Regions from separate parts of the Paenibacillus sp. P4_E11 genome, predicted to be linked through region 3. Evidence: riboswitches for the same ligand, from Rfam matches in the RefSeq annotation. Region 3 holds a riboswitch; each other region holds the start of a gene.
What was found. A riboswitch is a leader RNA that binds a small molecule or an ion and turns the genes downstream of it on or off. The one in region 3 is predicted to bind cyclic di-GMP.
Positions count from the first base shown of each region.

Region 1 (7,494 bases), on a different contig from region 3:
GTTAGCGAACACGATAACTCCCAGTTTTTGTTCCGGAACAATATAAGTTTGGGCTTGGAAGCCTATCGAGCCACCCGGCTGACCGATAACCGGTAAACCGTTAATGTGATCTGTCATCCAACCCATGGCGTACGTTCCCGGAACAGGTTCGGTCTGCATAAGTCGTATGCTTTCCGAAGAGAGCACGGAATCATCTTCAAATCGGCCGCCGTTCATTTGGGCAATCAAGTATTGGCTCATGTCCTTCGCACTGGAATAGAGGTAACCCGCCGGCGAATCCCCTGCAATATAAACATAGGGGCCATGATAGGCAGCGTTGTACCCCAATATCCGACGGTAGGGCGTAGCCAGTCCGTTAACAGTTGCTTCATCGAGCGTCATAAAGCTGTTATGCATTGACAGAGGGCTGAAAATATGTTCCTTCACATAGTCGCCATAGGACTGGCCGGATACTTGTTGCACAATATAGCCAAGCAGTACATAATTTGCGTTCGAATACCTGTAGGGATGTTCGGTTTGATTGGTTTGCTTTAAAAACTTTTCCGCATAAGACAAGGCGTTTTTCTCTATAGCGTTTTGATATCGATCGTTGACACTTGCCAGCGTGTTGCTAAATGTTGAGATTTGGGTGAACCCGCTTGTTTGATTAAGTAACTGACGTACAGTAATGGACTCTGCACCGTTATACTTAGTGGGGATATAGCGCTGTATAGGTACATCTAAGTCAATTTTTCCTGCTTCGACAAGTTGCAGAACGGCCATAGCAGTAATCGACTTGCCGATCGAACCTATTCCGAAAGGGGTTTCAGGTGTTACAGGACGACCCGATGAATCAGCTTGACCGTATCCCTTAAGGTAAAGAATACGATCCCCCTGTACAATCCCGAGAGCCAGCCCCGGAAGACGTTGTCGTTTCATTTCACGAGCAATATACGCATCCACTTCGGAGAAAACTGAAGTTCCAGATCGCTCTTCTTGCATACTACCATCGCTTCGCGCTGAACCGAATAGGGGGAAGATGAACAGACCACACAAGATTATTACTATAAATCTCATTCTCATTTCCATCCCACCCATCCCTAGTTATCTTTCTGTTAATAATTTCAGGGAAATGTTGAATGTCAATTTCATCTTTATGAGTATCGTGTAGACCAACGAATCAAAGAAAACGGGCAATAGTATTGTTCAAGATCCAAATCAATCGATTCGATGAGCCATTTCTTGAGGTTCTCATTCCCTTGGATATAGTAGATTTCCAAAAACAGCTGCTCTTTAGATGTATAATAGTTATAGAAAGTTCCAACACCAAACACGACCCCATAGGCCGTGTTTGGCAGATTGGGTAGCCCGGCGGTCATCACTTGAACAGTGAGAAGATCCGTGGCTTTGCGTCACTGCCTTTCGACAGTTTGCCGCTTTCTTCCTGTCACTCACACCAATATGGTTTCCCGCCCACCCTTACGGCCCGCCCCCATATCCTTTAACACGCGCCGCGCCGCACGTCTTCCGCTTGCCGCCGCAGCATCTGCCAAATTTTCTCCATGGGTGGCCCAATCTCCCGCCACGTAAAACCCTGCAATTTCGGGTACGGCTGGACCTGGAAATCGATCTTCCCTGCCTAAGTGCATATAGTCGTAGGCTGCAACTATGTTGGGGAGGTACTGCCTAGCAACGACTTCCTTCTGCCAGCCCGGTTGGATCAAGTCCAATATTTGTTCGAGGAGTCGTTCGTCAGCTGTTGGATCCGTTCCACCAGTACCATTATATTTAACAATGTGTACCACCGAAGTGCCATCTTCACTTAATCGAATAAATTTCGATTGATTCACGAAGTATATGGGTTGATCAACACCCAAAACGGAAAATCGATTTGGTACTGGAAGCCGCTTCAAAGAAAGAGTCAAACTTGCCGCCTGAATGACACGAGCCTGTTCTTTCCAACGTAAAACAGAATTGCAACCCGCATCTCCTAAGAGCTGGGAGGTTACTACGGGTGGGGTGGCGGAAATCACATGCGTGATGTCCATCTCTTGGCCGTCAGCAAACTTTATTTTACGAACGGCTCCATCATGCTCGATTTCCGTAACGTTTGTTCCTGTCATCATGGAGACGCCTGCCCGAACTGCTTTTTCGTAAAGCTGATCAACTAAGGTTTGCCAGCCATCCTGCACATAGACAATGCTATTCTTTTTCATCGCGCGTGCCATAGAACGTATGACGGGGCCAGCCAATTGGTGATCTGGGGCTTGTGAGTACGTTTGTAACCTGAATAATGCGTAAAATATATGACGAACCATCGGATCGCGAAGTTCTTGTTCAATCCAACTCCGCAGACTGATAGCCGGCACTGAATCGGCATCGATTTTTCCAAGTTTGGTAAAAAACTTTAACAACTCCATCTTACCTGACCAGCTTATGTTTCGAGAGATAATAAATTTAAGCATAGGGGTTACCTTATTGTTCCATAGAACCGATACGTTTACCGAAGGAGATCCCCCTTCCATTCTTATACCTAAATCTTGAAAGATTTCATCCACTGCCCCTCCCCTGACTATTGCATGATTGCCAAGATCGAAGATAGCCCCGTTTTTCTTGACAGATATTGCCCGACCACCAAGTTGGCTGGCCTTCTCGAAAAGGACAACGGACTTACCTGCTTGGGCCAACTCAATCGATGCCACCAAACCCGCAATGCCTCCACCAATGATTGCCACATCAAACTGTTTCATCCAACATACCTTCCTTCGCTCGGCATAATCACCGATAGATCAATTCGAAGCCCAGCGCCTCACGCAGGACGAAAACCGCCCGCTCTGTCGGCGTCAGCCTCTCCAACAGAACAAGCATGGCGTAAGACAGTAGATCACGGCGGACGACCGTCGTCTCGAGCGTATCCGCCTCCGGCGTCCGAATCGGCTCGGGGAGCCACGGACCGACGTACACTTCCCTCCTCCTCCGGGCCGACTTCTGCAGATCGAGGCAGCGATTAGTTACCATTTTGCACAAATACGCCTTCGGCTCCTCCAAACGTTCGGGATGAACGTCATACGCCTTAAAAAACACGTCCTGCACCACATCTTCCGCGTCTGCCGCAGAGCCTGTCAACTGATAAGCCAGCGTGAACAGCAGTGCTCTAAATTGATCGTATAGTTTCTCCATTCGCCGTATCACCTTTTCCGGGCCGTTCGAAATATTGCAATCTTGGTCTCGTTCGAAGCTGACTGGCTAAATCCCATGCCAGTTTCTTGATTTTCCACCCAAGCTTCCCCGTTATGATAATATCAAGTCCCCATTTGCGTGCCCACATCAATCCGCGATTTTCCCCCAGGCCGATGGCAAAGGCATCCATCAAAGATTTGTGAACCGGCGCGGAACGGCCCTCCAGATCGGCAATCACGATTTTCCCCAGTTGGAGCGCCTGAAATCCGCCTTCCTTGCACGTCATCTGATCCGCCTTGCCAGTCGTCGGATCGACGATTCTCGCACAGTCGCCAATGCTGTATACACCCGGCATCCCTTGGACGCGATAACATTCATCCACCAGTACCCGGCCATCAGAAGTAAGCGGCAAGCCCATACCGCGAAGGACCGGATTCGGAATCAGACCTAACGTCCATACACATAGGCCAATCGCCATTGCTGAGCGTCACCGCTCCTGCTTCCTCCCGCATCGCCTTACGATTGTGAAGCACTGTCACACCACATTCGCTGAGCGTCTGATCCAACTTCCGTCCAACTTTCTCAGGCCCTTCCGGGAACAGCCGCCCCTGTGCATTCAGCAAATAGACGGAGGTATCGGACGAATTCAGCCCTAGCGCCGATGCTTCCTTCCGAATGGCTAGCGCCAGCTCGGCGGACGTCTCCATACCGCTGATGCCTGCTCCCGCAACCGCGATTGTCATCAGTCGCTTTCGTTCCTCAGGGTTCGTCTCGCCGGCAGACTTCCACAGATTGGCACGCCAGCGCTCCCGGATGTCTGCCGCGGTTTGCGGGTCGGTCAAGGCGACGCCGCCCTGATCGGGATCCGGTCGCCGAACGATGCTGCCGACCGCCACGACTAAAAGGTCATAACGAATTCGGGCATCATTTCCTTGCGCATCCTCATATCGAATCTGTTTCCCTCCACTATCCACGGACGTAACCGTACCTCGCACGAATTCGACTCCATCTGAACAATAATGCGTCCAGGGAACCATAATCTCTTCCCCGCCCGCGGCCGGCCGGAATAACATCACTTTTCGCACGCCGGCCGTTCGCGATGCCCCGGGTCGTTGCTTGTATTGCTTTGAGCGCTGCAAGCCCTGCATGGCCGCCTCCGATGATTATGCATGTCAAGTCGTTCATCATTCCTCAGCTCCTTTTACGTTTTGCACATATAACAATGTAAGGCTCTGATTTGTGACATCGGAAACGAATGAATGAGAAACCTTGCATGGGTCGTTTTAATCACATGACCAGCACCATGGTCGGGTCAGCCGGTGCGGCGGGAGCGGGCAAGAGTTATCCCAGCGAGGATCATGCTAGTCAGCCCCAACACTATGGCAAAGATGGCCCCGACTCGCCCGTCACCGGTGCCGGGACCACCAGGGAATATGGTCACATGCACCCCAGCGTAGGCTATGACGATCAGCCCCACCACCATGGCCAAGATGGCCCCACGTCGCCCGCTGCCGGTGCCGAAACTTCCGGCGGAGCGGGCCAGAGACAGTCCAGCGAGGATCGCGCTGATCAGCCCCACCACCGCGTCCATCGTGGCCCAGAGTCGCCCGGGGGTTAATCCGTATCCGACATTACCGTTGGTCACTTCAGCAGAGGCAATAGTTGGAACAAGCAGAAATGCACAAAGTATTATGAATGAAACTACCTTCATTTTCATTTGTTATTTACTCCTCTTTGTTGTTTTTGAAAACTGAATATATATCAGCTTATAATAATGTTCTTTCCATCATTTGCTTGGAGGCTCGAAGAGTTCGATAGGATTACCTGCTGGGTCATCTAGTAAGATCTGCTTACCGCCAAATCCTGTGACAATATCATTGCGGAAGCGTAGGCCTGCTTTACGCAGGGTCTCGACAAAGCCGCCCAGGTCATCGACCTCGATTTGAATCCGATTCCAGCCGCCGGGTTCCGGTTTTCGCCCATCCGGCATGGCTTGAGCGGCTCCGCCTGGACCATTTTTGGCATTCACAAGAAGATTCAAGTCACCTCGCTGCAAAACGGCAAAACCGGGTGCGGGATGTGCTTTGACAATGAAGTCAAGATGCTGTGTGTAGAATGCGATTGTCGCATCTACATCGTCGACAATGTAACGTACTCTGATAGGGGCCATTCTTTCTCCTCCTAGATTCTGTTTTTGGTCAATATCTTGGAATATAAATAAAGAAAACAAGGATACCGGACATTCCGTATAGAACAATTACACTGATTCGAAACCAATGAGTTCTATTCTCATAATCATGCGCAACCAGATGCAGCGATGCTCCAGACGCGATAAGGAATAGAAAGACCAGTAGATAATCGGATAGATTAGGGTGGCATCTTTTCCTCTCCATCCATGTTGAAGATTGTGATCAAACCTCAATTCAACCGCTTTGCTCCGTAGATTCTTGCTTTTTTTCTTTTTTGAAGGCATCGGTCTTCCGTATGAGGGACACAGTTCCAAAAAACAACATCAGAGCGAGTACCGGATGAAGAGCAGATAAATATCCAATTCCAGACGGTAATTTGGTGCTGACCGCTATCAAAATGATGATGCCGAACAAACCCGCACTACGCATTCGAAGAGAAAGCGGCAGCCGAGCGATAAAAGAAATCACGAGTATCAGGATCGAAACAATGATCAGCAATCTGGCAAAGCCTGTATGGCTGGCCCATTGGGCCGAATTCCAAAACAGTGCGAGACCGGCAAGAAACACCTGGATCAAAATGCAAATCGCAAATATCCTTACCATTGCCTTAAACACCAAACGCGCTCCAACCACGAGCGGTGAAAGATTGGTTATTTCCGCCGCGCGATCCCCAATTTCAGGTTCACTGCGGTTTACGAATAGGTTGCTCATCTTTGAATCCTCGCTTTCGTTTAATATGAACTAGCGCTAGTTTAAACAATAAATGTCGAGAACTTATGCAGATCTTCCTCTTTTTGTGTGGATTTCTTCAAGAACATGTTAAATCACGGTATAATTTTGGGTAAGTGGTGTATTCTCGCACTGGAAGCAGACTAAACTGGAAAGATGTGATTGGAATGGAACCGAAATTGTTGCTTGTGGAGGACGAACCGGGCATGCTTGAGGAGATGCACACCTATCTGCAACGTGAAGGGTTTCGGGTATTGACCGCCTGTACCGGCAAGGAAGCGCTCACGATTGCCCGGTCTGAACGGCCTGATCTCGTCGTGCTTGATTGGATGCTCCCTGGGAAAAGCGGCATCGACGTATGCCGCGAAATCAGGCAAACCTCGAATTGCGGTATTATTATGGTCACGGCCCGATCGGATGAATCGGATAAAATCGTCGGTCTGGAAATCGGCGCGGACGATTATTTGACGAAGCCGTTCAGCTTGCGCGAGCTCGCTTCGCGCATCCGAGCTTTACTTCGCCGCTTGCGCGGACCTGATGACAGGTCGATGTTGTTGGAAAGAGACAACCTGATCATTTCCGAGGCCAAATGTCAGGTATTCAAGGACGACCAGGAGATCCAGCTGACCCCGACGGAATTCAAAATTTTGTACACGTTGGCTGCGCGTCCCGGAATCGTTTTCAGCCGCCTGCAATTATTAACAGCCGCACTCGCGGACGAATATATGGGATACGAAAGAACGATGGATTCCCATATCCGGAATCTTCGCCGCAAGCTGGGAGACGACCCGGCCGATCCTCGTTATATTCAAACGGTATACGGTTTCGGTTACCGATTCGGTGAACAATCATGACGTTGACGGTACGCCAAAAAATATTTGTCTACATGGGACTGCTCGTTCTTATTATCGGTGGCGCTCATGCCGTAACCAAACAGGTTTACATAGAATCTTTGTTCGATCAATTTCGTAAGGGAGAAATCGGTGCATCTTATTTGAACGCACCGCCCGGGGAACAAATCGAAATCTTGAAGACTTACGTTTCAGGTAAGATGCAGCAATTTTGGCTTGGAAATTTGGTCTTTTTCGTAGCAATCGGGCTGTTATTCAGTTTATGGATTTCGGGGATGCTGACGATCCCGCTTAGAAAGCTCGTTGCCGCTATCGAACGCGTTGCGCAGGGGGATCTGGACGTGAACGTTCCTGTACAATCAAAAGACGAATACGGTAAAGTAATCCAGACATTCAACGATATGACGCTTCGGCTCCGGGAAGCTGAGGACGCCCGCAGGCGGTTGGTAGCTGATGTCGCTCATGAGCTTCGAACTCCGCTGTCTATCATGCAGCTAAAATTAGAAAATGCTCAACAGACCAGTCAATACGTCCCTCCGGAAATGCTGCTTAGACTCCATGACGAA
Region 1 covers NZ_JBFUIX010000112.1:1,721-9,214, reverse strand. Annotated here, with positions in the region: gene AC1DWB_RS27550 (serine hydrolase domain-containing protein) at 1-1,068, opposite strand, end outside; cyclic di-GMP riboswitch class I at 1,339-1,424, opposite strand; gene AC1DWB_RS27545 (phytoene desaturase family protein) at 1,431-2,729, opposite strand; partial or broken gene AC1DWB_RS27540 (sigma factor) at 2,773-3,159, opposite strand; gene AC1DWB_RS27535 (FAD-dependent oxidoreductase) at 3,134-3,637, opposite strand; gene AC1DWB_RS27530 (FAD-dependent oxidoreductase) at 3,555-4,307, opposite strand; gene AC1DWB_RS27525 (DUF6223 family protein) at 4,472-4,876, opposite strand; gene AC1DWB_RS27520 (VOC family protein) at 4,946-5,329, opposite strand; gene AC1DWB_RS27515 (DUF6220 domain-containing protein) at 5,583-6,059, opposite strand; gene AC1DWB_RS27510 (response regulator) at 6,245-6,931, shown strand; gene AC1DWB_RS27505 (sensor histidine kinase) at 6,928-7,494, shown strand, end outside.
Region 1: another riboswitch for cyclic di-GMP. It lies ahead of AC1DWB_RS27550 (serine hydrolase domain-containing protein); the one in region 3 lies ahead of AC1DWB_RS01070 (fibronectin type III domain-containing protein).

Region 2 (7,494 bases), on a different contig from region 3:
ACAGTATTGATTGTTATCGCCATTGGAGTGCTAGCAGTATTCACCTTCACCAGCAGCGCCCGACTTTCATCCGATCGTGGTTCTAACCGGAAAGGGGCTAAGCGTGGAGAAGTTTCGGACAATCTGGTGTTCAATGGCTCGCCGCCTGCTTCAGTTGGATTGCGTTATGGTGTACCACTGCAGCCGGCCGTAGATCGTCTGGAACAAGCATTTGCCGAAGGCGAATACGCCGAACGGATCAAATACAGGGTGCTGCAACGTCATTCGCGCATTACATCTTCGGAATATGACTGGCATTTGGTGGAGTTGAAGCGATACTTCCTTATTGTAGCGGTGCTGAAGAACGTACCTATGTTCAGCAGTCGGGTGGATGATATCTGGCATGAAATGCTCTTGTTCACTCGAGAATACCAGCAGTTCTGCGATAAGTTCATTGGTTTCGCCGTGCATCATGCTCCGTATTTGAAAGCGTCACCAATGCCGGAGGAGAAAGCATGGTTCGACTGGGTGTATGCACAGCTGTTCGTGCCGATGACTTATAGTTCGCGTATATGGCAAGGGTTTTTCCAGGGACCGCTCGGCATAGATCATATTGAAGAGTTGGAACGGCTACAACCGGATGCCTTGAAACAATCATTGTTCAATGGAAGATCAGTGGATATGCATCGCGAAGTCGAGCTAACCGTCGACTGGTTGATCCGGGAAGCAAAACGCCAAATCCAGCAAGCATACCTTAACAAACAATCTAATCTGCAGAATCAATCATTAGGAAGCAGCGGGAGAACCGAAGGATTCGGAGGTARGGACTTCTCTTCGATTGCAGGTGCGATGCTCTTGTTCTCCGTACTCCAGCCGACCGATTACGCGAAGCAGATGAACGAGATGCTGAACGAACAGAAGCGGGCGGCAGAATCATCTACCGATACAATGGCTGGTGATGGGGCGTACAGCGATATAGTAGGCAACATTGAAATAGATAACGACTCTAGTGATCAACAAAGCCATGATGCCAGCGGTAATGAATCCGATCCTGGTTCAGATAGCAGCGGGGAATGGTTCGGCTACGGGTCGGACGGCGGGAGCAGTGGTGGCAACGATAGCAACGATGGTGGCGGAGGAGACGGTGGCGGAAGCGAAGGGTCAGGATCTTCCTCAGACTGACGACGCCATACCAACTATCATGGACATATACAAGTCATGGAATGGTGAATACCATTTATTGTTTTGGGAAAACAGGCATATATCCAATCCTTCCCCTCCCTACCTTCATACAGTAGTTAGTGTGGTGCAGCCACAGATATTGTAAGGCAGAGAGGAGACTGAATATGGGATTCGTTGGAGGCGTTGGTGCAAGTTGTGGAGTAGTTAGTCCTTTTTCAAGCGTTGGTATTGTATTGGTATTATTCATTCTGTTGGTAATTATCCTTCGTTCTTGCTTTATTTAATACGGCTTGAAGGACGATCACCGAGGAAACCGGGTCCCTGCCCGGTTTTTTCCCTGTATGGAAGACGAATAGTGACATATTGAGTAGTAAAATAGGAATAAAGAACGATGTACAAGGACGCACAATAGATTATGCTTGGTAAGCAACTATAGAAATTACGACAAACTTCGAACATTCTCGATAATGGCAAACCTGGCGAAAGCCAGCGGCGCAAAGCTACAGGGGCTACAGCCTTCGGGTCAAGCCAGCCAGCTACCGAAAGAGGGTTGGAGTTTTTTTATTCATACCTCGAACGGCTTAGCGATACGAATTAGGGATAAAGGAGATGATGGATTGTGTACGGCGAGACAAGTGTGGCCGAACAAGGGTTTTATTTCAAGGTAGGCGGCGATTTTTTTGGTATGTATCACACGTCTGAAGGACCTAAGTTATTTTTTAACCGGGACAAGTACAAGCTGAATGATAATTGCTGGGATGTGGAACTTGTCATCGGGCAAAAAAACAGTCTGTTCACGTTTTATTGGAAAGGGGAAGTGAAGATTTCATTTCGCTGCTCCATGCATCACGAATCGATCCTATCGTTGTTCCACTTGCTGCAAAATAAGACAGCACGTCGATTCGCTTAAGACTCAGAAGGGAATGCCACTTACATAGAGCGCCACTCTTGTCTGTGCCGACGGACACGCGTAGTGCTTTTTTTGTGCTGTAAAATCTAGGGCCCCCCGCAAAGTAATAGGAGTTTGCTTCAAAGGCCTCACGTCACTTTCCACTTTTGTGGGGTTATTTTGCCGCTTGACGGCCTTTCGTCACGTTCTTATTTGCTATACAATGGAATTAATAATTGAACTCGGCACATATCAAGGTTGGACGGCGAATACCAGGCGATTGATGATAAGGAGCGGAGTCTAATGAGGTTATGGGACTGGTGGAGGAAGAAGTCGTATGGCAAGAAGCTATCGGTGCTGCACACATGGAATGCCTGGTTAGTGCTGCTGCTCGCCGTGACCGGGATCATCCTGTTCATTCCTTCAATCAGGGGCGAGCTAGGGGCCGTACGGGTGTGGACGAAGCAAGCGCATATCTGGCTTGGTGTATTGTCGGCTCTGATCATCCTCATGTACATGCCGCGTATGATCCGGCACATTCGACAACTGCGCGGCAAGCCTGAGCAGCAGTGGAACCTTGGTGTTGTACTAGTGCTGCTCGCGGGGTGGATTATATCTGGCATAGTTCTGTGGCAGTTCCGCCATTTTCCAACGACTTGGACGAACACGATGCTCGTTGTACATGATTTGTTCACTTGGGTTGGCGTGCCGTATGCCATATACCACTCCGTGACGCGCAGCAGATGGTTGAAGATGAAGCGTCCTGGTGCAGTGCTACAGCGTGATCGACAAGATGGAGCCGCACGTCGGGAGACTCCGCGTCAGCCCATCTCGGCCAGCTCTGAATCGGATGTCAGCGGCAGCGCCAAGACATGGTCACCTTCTCCCCGCTCACTCACGGATAAGCTGCGCGACGTCATGTATACTCGCCGCACGTTCATTCGCTGGAGCTTCGTGGGGTTGCTGGTGCTGCTTATCGGGCCCAAATTCGCCAGATGGCTATTCGGCGGAGGTAGTGGAGGGATCGACCTGGCGAAGTACGATCCGAATCAAGACGGCAACCGGATGCTCCCGGCTCCGCAGCCTCTTCCTGACTCCGTGGTGCCGCTTGGCGGAGGGAGTCAAGGCGAATATCGCATCTATAGTGTAACGCCGATTCCGGCGTTCTCCTCGGATGATTGGAAGTTCACGATATCCGGCTTGGTGGATCGACCACAATCCTGGGATTGGAAGCAGTTCATCGATTTGAATCGCAGTGTACAAGTAAGCGACTTTCACTGTGTAACCGGGTGGTCGGTGTATAAGAACACGTGGGAAGGCATTCCGCTAGCTAAGCTGCTGGAGATGGCAGGTGTTCAGTCAAGAGCGAAGTTCGTCAAATTTTATTCCGGCGACGGCGTGTACACGGATACGCTGACGATGGCTCAGGCTGCACTGAGTGATGTAATGGTTGCAGTATTGTTGGATGGTAAACCAATTCCCCAAGATCTCGGTGGGCCAGTCAGACTGATTGTTCCGAAGATGTATGCGTATAAGTCGGTCAAGTGGTTGCAAAGCATTGAATTGATCGACAAAGAACATATTGGCTACTGGGAAGTGCGAGGGTATGATACTGACGCATGGGTCCCCGGTTTGAAGCCCAAACAGGGCAACATCTAAACCGCCTTATTTAGAAAATCTCGAACCGGATGCTGTATTCCTTACAGCTATTGGGTATCGAGGTTTTTTTGCGTTCATTCAAGTTGATTTCTTTTTGTATAGAAATCACGTAATATGGAGGAGTTAAGAAAGGAGTACGACTACATATGGCATCCAGAAGTGAAGATGAAACCGAACAACACAACAAGGAACATAGTTTGTATATCCACGACACTAGCGCAAGGACGCTTGTCGGTGACATATTAATCCCGTTCGCCTATGACGAGCTCATGTGCCGCAAGGTCGGTGAAGGCGCAGCTCCTGTTGCCCACGTCTGGCGTCATGAGAAGGCATTGGTGCTGGGCTTGCGCGACCGTCGCCTGCCTATGGCGGAGCTGGGCATTCGCTGGCTTAGCGCTCAAGGCTATCAAGTTGGGGTTCGCAACTCTGGTGGGGCGGCGGTTCCGCTGGATCCTGGTGTACTGAACGTCTCGCTTATCTTACCGAATGCGGTGGGCAAGCCGAACTTTCGGGCTGGCTTCGAGCGGATGCGCCAGCTTATTACTGAAACGCTTCAACGGTTCGGTGTAGATATCGAAGCGGGTGAAGTAGCAGGTTCGTATTGTCCGGGCGACTTCGATCTGTCTATCGATGGGCGGAAGTTCTGCGGCATCTCGCAACGCAGACAGCAACACGCTTATGTCGTGCAAGCTTTCGTTGTTGTGGAGGGCCATGCGGAGCGTCGTGCGCAAATGGTGCGTATGTTCTATGAGATGGCGACCGGCGAGGAGAATCCTCAAGGTATCGACGAGGACGGAGCAGGAGCTGCTGGAAATGCGGGAGCGGAGGCAAGAGCAACAGGAGCTAGTACAGGAGCAAAGCAAGAAGTAACAGGAGCTAATGAGTATGATCAGGTTGGGGAAGACGGCGGTACAGACACAGGGTTGGCTTACCCGAGAATTCAGTCCGGAACGATGGGTAGCCTAGCCAACCTTGCCAGCGGTAAAGGGATCACGATTCGCACATTCGCCTTAGCTCTGCAGCAAACGCTGCAGCAGTGGGGGGGCTTGACGACTCGACATCCGCAGCTACCATCGATGGACGAGCTTCAGCAGAAGGCGGCGGATTTGAAGTTGAGGTATGACAGTTGATGGGTTTGCCCTCAGTGACTGGTGTGAGTTAGACGGAAAACCCGTCTAACTCGCACCAGCCAAGGCGGAAAACGATGAGATAGACGGAAAACCCGTCTAACTCTACCCAAGCCAAGGCGGAAAACCACGAGATAGACGGAAAATCCGTCCATCTCGCCCAAGCCAAGGCGGAAAACGATGAGATAGACGGAAAATGCGTCTAACTCGCCCAAGCCAAGGCGGAAAGCGCGGAGATAGACGGAAAATCCGTCTATCTCTACCCCAATTAACCCAAGAAATGATGTAGAGCTTCCGGCAGCTCAGTCTGCCAAAATCCCCAGATGTGCTTGCCATCCTTCTCCAAATACGTCAATCGTGTATGTCGCTCCTCCAACAGCTGTCTCGAGATTCGGTTCGCGGCCAAGAAGTCGAATACCCCGCTGTTCGTCTCCACACTTTCCTCCTGCAATCCGATCAGCATGTACAGTTCAAGCGAAGACAAGTCGCTTTCCAAGCGCAACCGATCTTGCGTGCTGGGAAGAAACGCCCCGGACAACGTAAGTACCCGGGAGAACAGGGCCGGATAATCCAACGCCAAGTGCAGCGATACCGTCCCGCCGAGCGAGTCTCCCGCCAGCACACGAGATTGCGTGTTAGGTCGAGCGGGATACTTGTCTTCAACGAACGGGACGAGCTCTTCCACGAAGAATCGGCAATAGGCTTCGAACCGCGTACCCTCAGGCGCATATTCTTCAGTCCGCACCGCCTTATCCACGTCTACTGCGACGATGATGGCAGGCTCCAACCCCTCATCTAACACAAGTCGTGTCAATTGAGTCACGATCCGTCCAAAATTAATAAAATCTTCACCGTCTTGGCAGTATATTACGGGGTAAGTCAACAGCTCGTTATATCCCGGGGGGAGCGCAATTCGAACAACCCGTGTTTGATGAAGATGCAGAGAGGGTATGTGTTCCTTAACGATCGTGCGTTTATAATAAATGGATTGATCCATAGCGAAGTCTCCTTCTGAAGTCCAGCCTAGGGACTGAATTAATAGTAACCTGGAGTTATTTCGTTGATTTTGGCACAAAATAACCGAAGTAAATCAGGAAAACGGATGGAATCAAGGAACAATCAAGAAGCAAGCAGGGAAAGTTGTCACTAGCTTTTTTGAAAACTGTACTATATAATGAGTATGCCCTGTTATACTTGATATTATCGAGAAATACACGTTCCATAGGTACAGTATTACACAGTTTAGTGGAACAGGTTATGTAATATACTATAACAGTTTTCAATTCAGGCAGCAAACAATTCTAGTTCGAGGTGATCGCCATGAGCAAATCCTTATCCGAAGTCAGGATGGAAGACATTCAACCGTTGACGATACTTTCCGCTGACGGAACCGTAATCGATCAAGAAGCCGTTCCCCAACTAAGCGACGAACAATTGCGTGAGCTAATGCGCCGCATGGTGTTTACCCGTGTATGGGATCAGCGTGCCGTAAGCTTGAACCGTCAAGGACGACTGGGCTTTTATGCACCAGTATCCGGGCAAGAAGCTGCGATGATCGGCAGCGAGTTCGCATTAGTGAAGGAAGATTTCGTATGTCCAGGTTACCGGGATATGCCGCAGATCGTATGGCACGGGTTGCCTATGTATCAGGCGTTCCTGTATTCCCGCGGCCACCAGCATGGCGGGCAAGTGCCGGATGACGTGAATGTGCTTATGCCGCAAATCATTATCGGTGCACAGATCGTTCAAGCTGCCGGTATTGCAATGGGCTTCAAGAAGCGCGGGTTGAAAAATGTAGCGATTACGTATACCGGAGACGGCGGCTCATCGCAAGGGGACTTCTACGAAGGCATGAACTTCGCAGGTGCATTCAACCTCCCGGTTATTTTTGTCGTACAGAACAATGGTTATGCGATCTCCACTCCACGCGAGAAGCAATCCGCAGCCAAGACGATCGCACAGAAAGGTCTTGCCGCCGGAATTCGCAGCGTACAAGTGGATGGCATGGACGTGCTCGCGGTGTACAAAGCAGTCAGTGAAGCAGCTGAACGTGGACGCAATGGCGAAGGTCCTACTCTAATTGAAGCTATTACTTACCGATTCTCCCCGCACTCGATGTCCGGAGATGATCCGACTAAATACCGTACGAAAGAAGAAGAAGCGGAATGGGTGGAGAAAGATCCAATCGGCCGTTTCCGTAAATATATGGAAAGCAAGGGACTTTGGACAGAAGAAGACGAGAACAAAGTCATGGAAGAAGCGAAAGAAACCGTTGCTGAACAGATCAAGAAGGCAGAGTCCACGGAGAAGATGACCATACCTGGCTTGATTGACAGCATGTTCGAAACACCAACACAGCAGTTGGAAGAGCAGAAGGCGGCCTATATCGCCGCAATGGGGGGAAAGTAAGCCATGGCACAGATGACGATGATTCAAGCGATTACGGACGCGATGAGAGTAGAGCTGGAGCGTGATCCGAACGTATTGATTTTCGGAGAAGACGTAGGGAACGTCGGCGGGGTGTTCCGGGCTACGGAAGGCTTGCAGAAGCAGTTCGGCGAAGAACGCGTATTCGATACGCCGCTCGCAGAGTCCGGTATTGGCGGGTTGGCCATCGGTCTTGGCGTTATGGGCTTCCGTCCAATTGCGGAAATTCAA
Region 2 covers NZ_JBFUIX010000010.1:35,154-42,647, forward strand. Annotated here, with positions in the region: gene AC1DWB_RS06530 (glycine-rich domain-containing protein) at 1-1,161, shown strand, start outside; gene AC1DWB_RS06535 (YjcZ family sporulation protein) at 1,326-1,445, shown strand; cyclic di-GMP riboswitch class I at 1,621-1,705, shown strand; gene AC1DWB_RS06540 (hypothetical protein) at 1,781-2,071, shown strand; gene AC1DWB_RS06545 (molybdopterin-dependent oxidoreductase) at 2,354-3,709, shown strand; gene AC1DWB_RS06550 (lipoate--protein ligase family protein) at 3,856-4,839, shown strand; gene AC1DWB_RS06555 (alpha/beta hydrolase) at 5,105-5,833, opposite strand; gene pdhA (pyruvate dehydrogenase (acetyl-transferring) E1 component subunit alpha) at 6,157-7,245, shown strand; gene AC1DWB_RS06565 (alpha-ketoacid dehydrogenase subunit beta) at 7,249-7,494, shown strand, end outside.
Region 2: another riboswitch for cyclic di-GMP. It lies ahead of AC1DWB_RS06540 (hypothetical protein); the one in region 3 lies ahead of AC1DWB_RS01070 (fibronectin type III domain-containing protein).

Region 3 (7,494 bases):
ACGTCATCGAGTCTCTGCAGGAAAAGATGCTATTAAGCTCGCAAGAGATTGTATTAGTAATAAACGGAATTTTTCTATCGAAACAACACTGGCCGGTGGTAATGTGATTCGACAAATACATGAAGCCAAGTCGAATGGTTTTGAAATCACAATGTTCTATGTTGGACTTGGTGATTATCGCCTAAATATCGAAAGAGTTGCTGTTCGCGTTAAGAATGGGGGGCATCATATTGCCTCGGAAGATATAATAAGACGGCATGAGACATCCATAAACAACTTGCTTTCTCATTTACATCTACTTGATCACTTAATCGTGATCGACAATAGTGACTCTGACGGAGAGATCGTACTCGAGGTTTATCATAATGCGATAAAGTTTAAAGCAGAGCCTATTCCAGCGTGGGTTGAAGTGATCGAGAGGCAAATACATAAATAAATATGTTTAATCCATAAAAGAACAGCCGAAGGACAACTCTGTTGCTGTTCTTTTGCTACGCTCATCTCCAAATGATTATTTTCTCAGGAAATGAACGAATTGCCCTTCTCAACCGTATTAAAGGAAGAGGATACAAAATATAGAGTAAGAGAGGGAGAGGTATCATGAAAAAAAAGTTAAGTTTGTTGAATGCTAGAATGGCGGTCACGGCGATATTGGCGGCTTCGTTGGCCGTTCCGGCAGCGGTGCAAGGGGCGTCGGCTGTACCCGCGACGGCACCCCAGTTACAAGCGGCAGCGGACTCCGCTGTGCAAGGGCAACAGCTAGTTCCGGCACGGTTGTTAGCGGAATCGCTCGGTGCAGAGGTTACGTGGGACAATGACACGCGCACCGTAGGCTTCAAGAGAGGGAAGACAGAAGTTCGAATCCGCCTCGGCGAATCCCAGGCTGTCGTTAATGGGGCGAGCATCCAACTATCGTCTGCCGTCCAACTTGTTGGCGAATCTACATACATACCCCTGGAAGTCATTCGACAAGCGTTCGGCAATGGCATCAGCTGGAATGAACAGAACAGTCAAGTTATCGTGAGTCAACAGGACTATGGTTCTATGGCAACGGTGTTCTTGTACGAGCTGGAGAATGGCAAATACAGCGAAGCCTGGAACCGGTTGAGCGCTCCGTTGCAAGCCGTGTTGCCGCAACCGTTGCTGCAGGCAATCTGGGAAGGCAATAAACCGATGTTCGGCAAATATTTGCAGCAGGATCCGATCCGCGTGCAATCGAACGCCGTGCATAATAGTGTGACGATAGCCAGTCTGACGGAAAAGATGCCGATCGAAATCACGATCCGCTTCGCACCCGATGGACGCGTCGACGACTGGTCTCTCGCACCAGTGGCGGGGGAGACGGGGCCATACCAAAATCCTTCCTACGACAATAAGAGTACCTATACAGAGCGCGAAGTCGTCCTAGGGAGCGGCACATTCGCGCTGCCAGGGACCCTAACCCTGCCAGAGGGAACGGGACCATTCCCGGCCGTAGTTCTGGTGCAGGGATCGGGCCCGCATGATCGTGATTCTACTCTAGGCGGCGCCAAGCCGTTCCGAGACATTGCAGTTGGGCTCGCAAGCAAGGGCATCGCTGTGCTGCGGTATGAGAAGATTACGAAAGAACATCCGTTCAAAGTACAAGCTATTCCCAACTTTACAATCGACCAGGAGTCGGTCGACGATGTTAGTCGGGCTATCGATGTACTGGCTGGTACCCAAGCAATCGATCCGAAACGAATCTTCGTTGCGGGTCACAGCCAAGGCGGCTTCGTACTGCCCAAGATCGTGGCCAAGGACAGCAGTCATCGTATTGCTGGAGTCATCGGCTTAGCCGCTCCTAGCGGTACCTTCGTGGACGTGCTTCAGGAGCAGCAGCAAGTGCTGGTCGAGCAGATGAAGAAGGCTGGCCTGCCGACCGACAACGTACTGCAATCGGCAGCTATGTGGGACGGGATCGTGAAGATCGTGAAAGATCCGCAGTATTCCAAGGACAACCTACCTAAGCAATTCCCATTGGGCGGAGCCTACTGGTGGTACGAGCAACGGGATTATTCCGCCGCAGCAGCAGCGAAAAATCAGTCCACCCCGATGCTGCTGCTCCAGGGGGAGAATGACTGGCAAGTGCCGATGAGCCAACTCGAAGGATGGAAGAAGACGCTTAGTAACCGCACTGATGTAACGTACAAGTCGTATGCCAAGCTGAACCACCTCTTGACCGAATATGAAGGTCCATCTACGGGAATCGAATATAGCCGCTCGGCGAACGTTCCGGCTGATCTCATTCAAGATATGGCCGATTGGATCAAAGGGTTGAAGCGATTATAGTCCCTTACTTCTTGACCGGTTGCGTGCCTGCATACTTCAGAAGCTCGGATACCGTGACGAAGCGGTATCCCCTGCGTTGCAGTTCAGGTAGGATGACCTCGAGCGCTTGCTTCGTTTGCGACGACGGGTGTACATGATCATGGAACAGGACGATGTCTCCGTTCCTCGCATTGCGCAGCACTTTATTCGTTATTCTGGTCACGCCTGGCAGCTTCCAGTCAAGGGTGTCCTGGTGCCAGGACCACAAGATTGGCTTAAGCCCGGCGTCATTGGCCACTTTTACAAGCGTATCGTTATACATGCCACCTGGGGGACGGAATAACACGCTTCTGTGATTCGTCACCTTCTCGATGGCTTCTTCCGTTAATGTCAGTTGGCGCTGGATCTCTCCGACTGGAGTCGAAGGTTTGAAATATACATGATTGTACGTATGATTGGCCAGCTCATGCCCTTCCGCGACGGTACGTTTCGCAATCTCCGGATATTTCAACACCCGCTTCCCCACAACGAAAAATGTAGATTTGGCATTGTACCGACTTAGCAACTCCAATATTCCCGGCGTTTGATCCGGATCGGGGCCGTCATCGAACGTTAATGCGATCAGGGGCTGGTCCGTCTTCACTTCCCATACGATCTCGCCTTTTTTCTCATAATAATACCGGTCTTTCTTAATCGGTGCACTTGACACCGGGCTCCCTATTGCGAATAGGAAAGCAACTGCAGTTAGCAGTGCTGTAACTCGAATATGCATGCCATCACCTTACATTTTTTTGTCTTAGCGTCTCCCTATTCCGTTTCCTTATTCCTCCTCACGAATCGAATATTGGAATTGCCAGCAGGACATAATGGGAGCAACGAAGAATGGGAGGAGGGTGTGCGTCATGTCTCGAGACAATGCGAATAACAACGGCAAGAAGACACAGCCTGGCAACAGTCAGGATTCGGAAGTCGCAGAATCGAAGAAAGAGAAGAATACGAACAACAAGTCGAACAATTCGTAAAAGTATGCTACAATGATATCCAATTGATTATACAAGGAAGGCAGGTGAGAGGGATGTGCAAAGAGCTCGAGTATTTGGTGGAAATCGTACGCACGATTAAATTTACAACTGTGCTGAACGGGACGGGTCTGCCTATGGACGGATACTCGGATCAGCACATCCTTAAGCCTGTCGGACGGAGTATGTAGGGCGACAGCCCGGAACCTCTCATCCTAGAAGCTATGGAGTGCTGCTCCATGGCTTTTTATTATGGAATGAAAAGGATGAGGACTGTGAACCGGAGCAAGCTGGCAGCCAATTTGCCATTATTTTATGTATATAAATTTCTAAGCTCGTTTATATTAGATCGCGCTATATGGATGCTGTTCCTGCTGTCGAAAGGGTTCTCGTTGTCGGAGATAGCCTTGATCGAATCGGCGTACCATCTGACGATATTCCTGTTCGAGGTGCCTACAGGTTATGTGGCGGATCGCTATGGGAAACGGGTTAGCTTATTGCTCGCGGAGGTGGGTGGGATTGTCTCATCGCTCTTGCTGCTGTGGGGAGGCCATTGGTCGATCCTCGTTGTGGGGTTCATGCTCGGAGGGTTGGTAGGCACCTTCCAATCGGGGGCTGCCAGCGCGATGATCTATGAGACGCTGCAACTGCTCGGCAAGGAAGGGACGTACAAGCGCTACAACTCACATTTGTCGGCTGTTGTGCTCGTTACCTTAGGGATCAGCGGCATGGTGGGCGGAGCCGTATCCGATATCGACTGGGCATGGGTGTATGCGGGAAAAGCACTCTTGAGTCTCTTAACCCTCGGCGTGGTGTGGCTACTGACAGAGCCGAGCGTGTCTGACTCCTCGGAAGGCGCGACTGCTGAAGAGAAGTATTCGTTCTTCAAGCAGTTGAGGAAAGGATATGAGTTCGGACGAATGAACACAGCCTTTCTTGCGCTATGCCTGTATGGGGCGATCTTGTATTCGATGTCATGGTCGATTGCGTTTTATAGTCAAGTGGTGTTCCAGCATGCTGGTCTGAATAATAAAGTGATCGGATTGCTGAATGGGTTCGAAACCTGGGTCTCTGCAGGTATTGCTGCTGTTGCATTCCTGGGGGAACGCTGGCTTGGCAAGCGGGGGTCGATCTGGTTCGCAGGTGTCGGGTTTATCGTATTCCTCATCTTGTTCGCGGGCTCTTCGGGTGCCGGGAACGTAATTACCTCGTACTTCCTGATGGCCATTGTGATCAGCTACCTTGAGCCTTTGCTGGAAGCGTATTTGAACGAGCTGCTGCCCTCCTCCATCAGGGCTACGATGTTGTCGGTGTTCAGCATGCTCATTTCTACCGGTATGATGATCACGTTCTCGGTTATAGGGTTCTTAGCAGACTGGACAGATATATCCACTGCGTTGAAATATGTTCTTGTAGGCTGGGTACCGGTCTGTGTGGCTTCGATCTTCTGGGCGGCGGCCAAGGCATCTGCCACTACTAAGTTGGTAACCGATGAGAGAAGGGGAGAGGAAAGAGTATGAGATCCATTAGCTTGATCTTCAGCCGCTTCGGCGATCCGCTCGAGGTAGTAAGCTGCGTAAGCCGGGATATCCCGCCTCTAGGTGTAGGGGAGCTGCTGGTGCGAATGAAGGCACGGCCGATCAATCCGTCCGACTTGATTCCGATTCGCGGGTCTTATGCCCATCGGATTGGGTTGCCTTGCATTCCGGGCTATGAGGGGGTGGGCATCGTGGAAGACGTTGGTGCGCATGTGTCCCCTTCCTTGCTTGGCCAACGGGTCCTTCCTCTGCGCGGCGAGGGAACATGGCAGCAACAATGCATCACGCCTGCCGACTGGGCCGTTCCGGTTCCCGATTGGCTGGATGATGAGACGGCCAGCCAGCTGTTCATTAACCCTGTTACTGCGCTGCTACTCTGCACGGATATTCTGCACCTGCAGCCGGGCGACTGGGTGATTGTGAACGCCGGCGGCTCGGCCATCGGTCGCATACTGGCACAGTTGTCTATTGTATTCGGCTTCCGTCTAATCTCAGTGACACGGGATGATTCGCATACCGCTGAGCTTCTTGAGCTAGGCTCGCAACATGTCATCAACTCGTCAGACGCTTCCGTTCGGGAGCGTGTGATGGATGTCACCGCTGGAAGAGGAGCAGCGGCGGCAATTGACAGCGTAGGCGGGGCGAGCAGCCTGGAGCTGCTTGGGTGCACCCGCTCGGGAGGAACGGTGCTCAGCATCGGTCTGTTGTCCGGTGAACCGGTTAACTTATCCGAACATGTGCGTGACACGGGGGTTATCATTCGGCTGTTTCATCTCCGGCATTGGATGCAGGGCGTTACGGTGGCGAGGTGGCAGGAGACGTTCCAGACGCTCTTCCGCTTGATTCGGGGCAATCAGCTTCGTCTGCCGGCAGTTCGGGAGCGCTTTGAGTTGCATCATTTCAGGCAGGCTATTGTTGCGGCGGAACAGAAGGGACGGCCAGGCAAAGTGCTGCTGGTATGAGGCATATGTTGAGAACGGCTCACTCAGAAAGTCTCGTTAAGGAAATTCAGAAGTACGTCCAAGGCGTTCACGTGTATGTACCGAGTGTAGAGCGTAAATCGTGGGGGACGGAGAGTGGTTTGCGAGAAGAGCTGGAGCAGCGGAATCTGGAGATCGTCTTGCAATATAGAAGCGGCCTTGAAATATCACGATTGTCGGAGCTGTTCGGGCTGAGTGAAGAACGGATCAAATTCATTGTATACGGCAAGGTAGACCCCGATTAACTTATCCTGGAGATTGGATGAGGCGAGCGAAAAGCCCCGTTGACGGTGATTCTTTCACCGACAAAATGCGTGAGCGCTGACAGTAGAGGGACTTTAGACTCTTATCGAAATGTGTCGAAATTCACATTTTACTAGTCTTGCAGGATTTTATTACCAATGATAGACTAATATAGTGATAGAAGAACCACAGATGTAGGATGATAGAACCAAGTTAACTGAAAAGGCAAACCCGTCGAAAGGCGGGGACGCAAAGCCACGGGCCTAAATCATAGGTCAACGACCTCACAGATCGTTGATTGCAGATACGGCGGCCGGGTTGCCCGTGAACCTTGGTTTTTTTGCGTTTACATAAGTTAATATTTTCATTTTTTTAAAAATAAAACCATATAAAGTGAAATAGGGGGAACTAGGAATGTCACTTGCAATCAAGAGAATTGGAGTATTCGTGTGTGTTCTTATGCTGATTCAAGCCGTTTTTTCCAGCTTCATGATCGTGGTGCCTAAGGCCTTAGCGCAATCCGCAACGGTATCCGTCAAAGTAAAGTTTCAGCCTGCAGCCTCTAGTATTCCGGCCGGATACATAGCCGATTCGGGTGAACTGCACCGTGACCACGATGGGCTCCGCTATGGATGGAATCTCGACCATACTGACGCAACCGTCAGTCGTAGCACTTATCAAGCACCAGAGGTCGATTCGTTTGTTCGTATGCATACCGGCGGCATATGGGAGATGGACCTGCCGAGTGGGTCTTATAACGTAACGGTAAGTGTAGGGGATGCGGTGTATGCCAGCACCAATACGCTGTTCATAGAAGGGATGAACGTATGGAACGCTGCCTTACTGCCTGCGGGACAGCATGCCGTACAGACCAAGACCGTCCAAGTGACAGATGGAAAGTTGACGTTAGGTGAAGGCGGAGCGGCGGAGCAAGTCGGGACGGCTCTTAATTATATTGAGATTATCCAACTGACGTCTGCACCAGCTCCTATTCCTACACCTGTGCCTGTAACAAGAATGACTTATGCTCCGGTTGATTCAACAACGCCTCAGATTGCACCTCCACCGGAGCCCCGAACGATAGCAGGGAACAAAGTACTGATTTCCGGCAATATGATCAACGAACACAACGCTCCGGCCTTCATGCATCTGGACGGACTTCAACCGGAGATCGATCGGTACATGAACGAGCAAATTCAAAGCGTGAAGCAATCTCTCACCGAGTACGAACTTGCAGCCGAAGATTGTTCGCATTGCGATGCGTCCGAGATCCGCCAAAAAATAATAGGCAGCCATCGTTCTCCGGTCATAGTGAAGACCGGCCACCTGAACGTGGACGCCAGCGTTGTATTCGGCAGTCCCACTCAACCGGTTGTCGTGATGGTGAGCGGGTTGAATGTGAATCGGAACGCTACGATCGATGTT
Region 3 covers NZ_JBFUIX010000002.1:28,794-36,287, reverse strand. Annotated here, with positions in the region: gene AC1DWB_RS01105 (ATPase) at 1-436, shown strand, start outside; gene AC1DWB_RS01100 (stalk domain-containing protein) at 601-2,310, shown strand; gene AC1DWB_RS01095 (polysaccharide deacetylase family protein) at 2,315-3,061, opposite strand; gene AC1DWB_RS01090 (hypothetical protein) at 3,365-3,499, shown strand; gene AC1DWB_RS01085 (MFS transporter) at 3,584-4,828, shown strand; gene AC1DWB_RS01080 (zinc-dependent alcohol dehydrogenase family protein) at 4,825-5,808, shown strand; gene AC1DWB_RS01075 (CD3324 family protein) at 5,805-6,071, shown strand; cyclic di-GMP riboswitch class I at 6,284-6,395, shown strand; gene AC1DWB_RS01070 (fibronectin type III domain-containing protein) at 6,484-7,494, shown strand, end outside.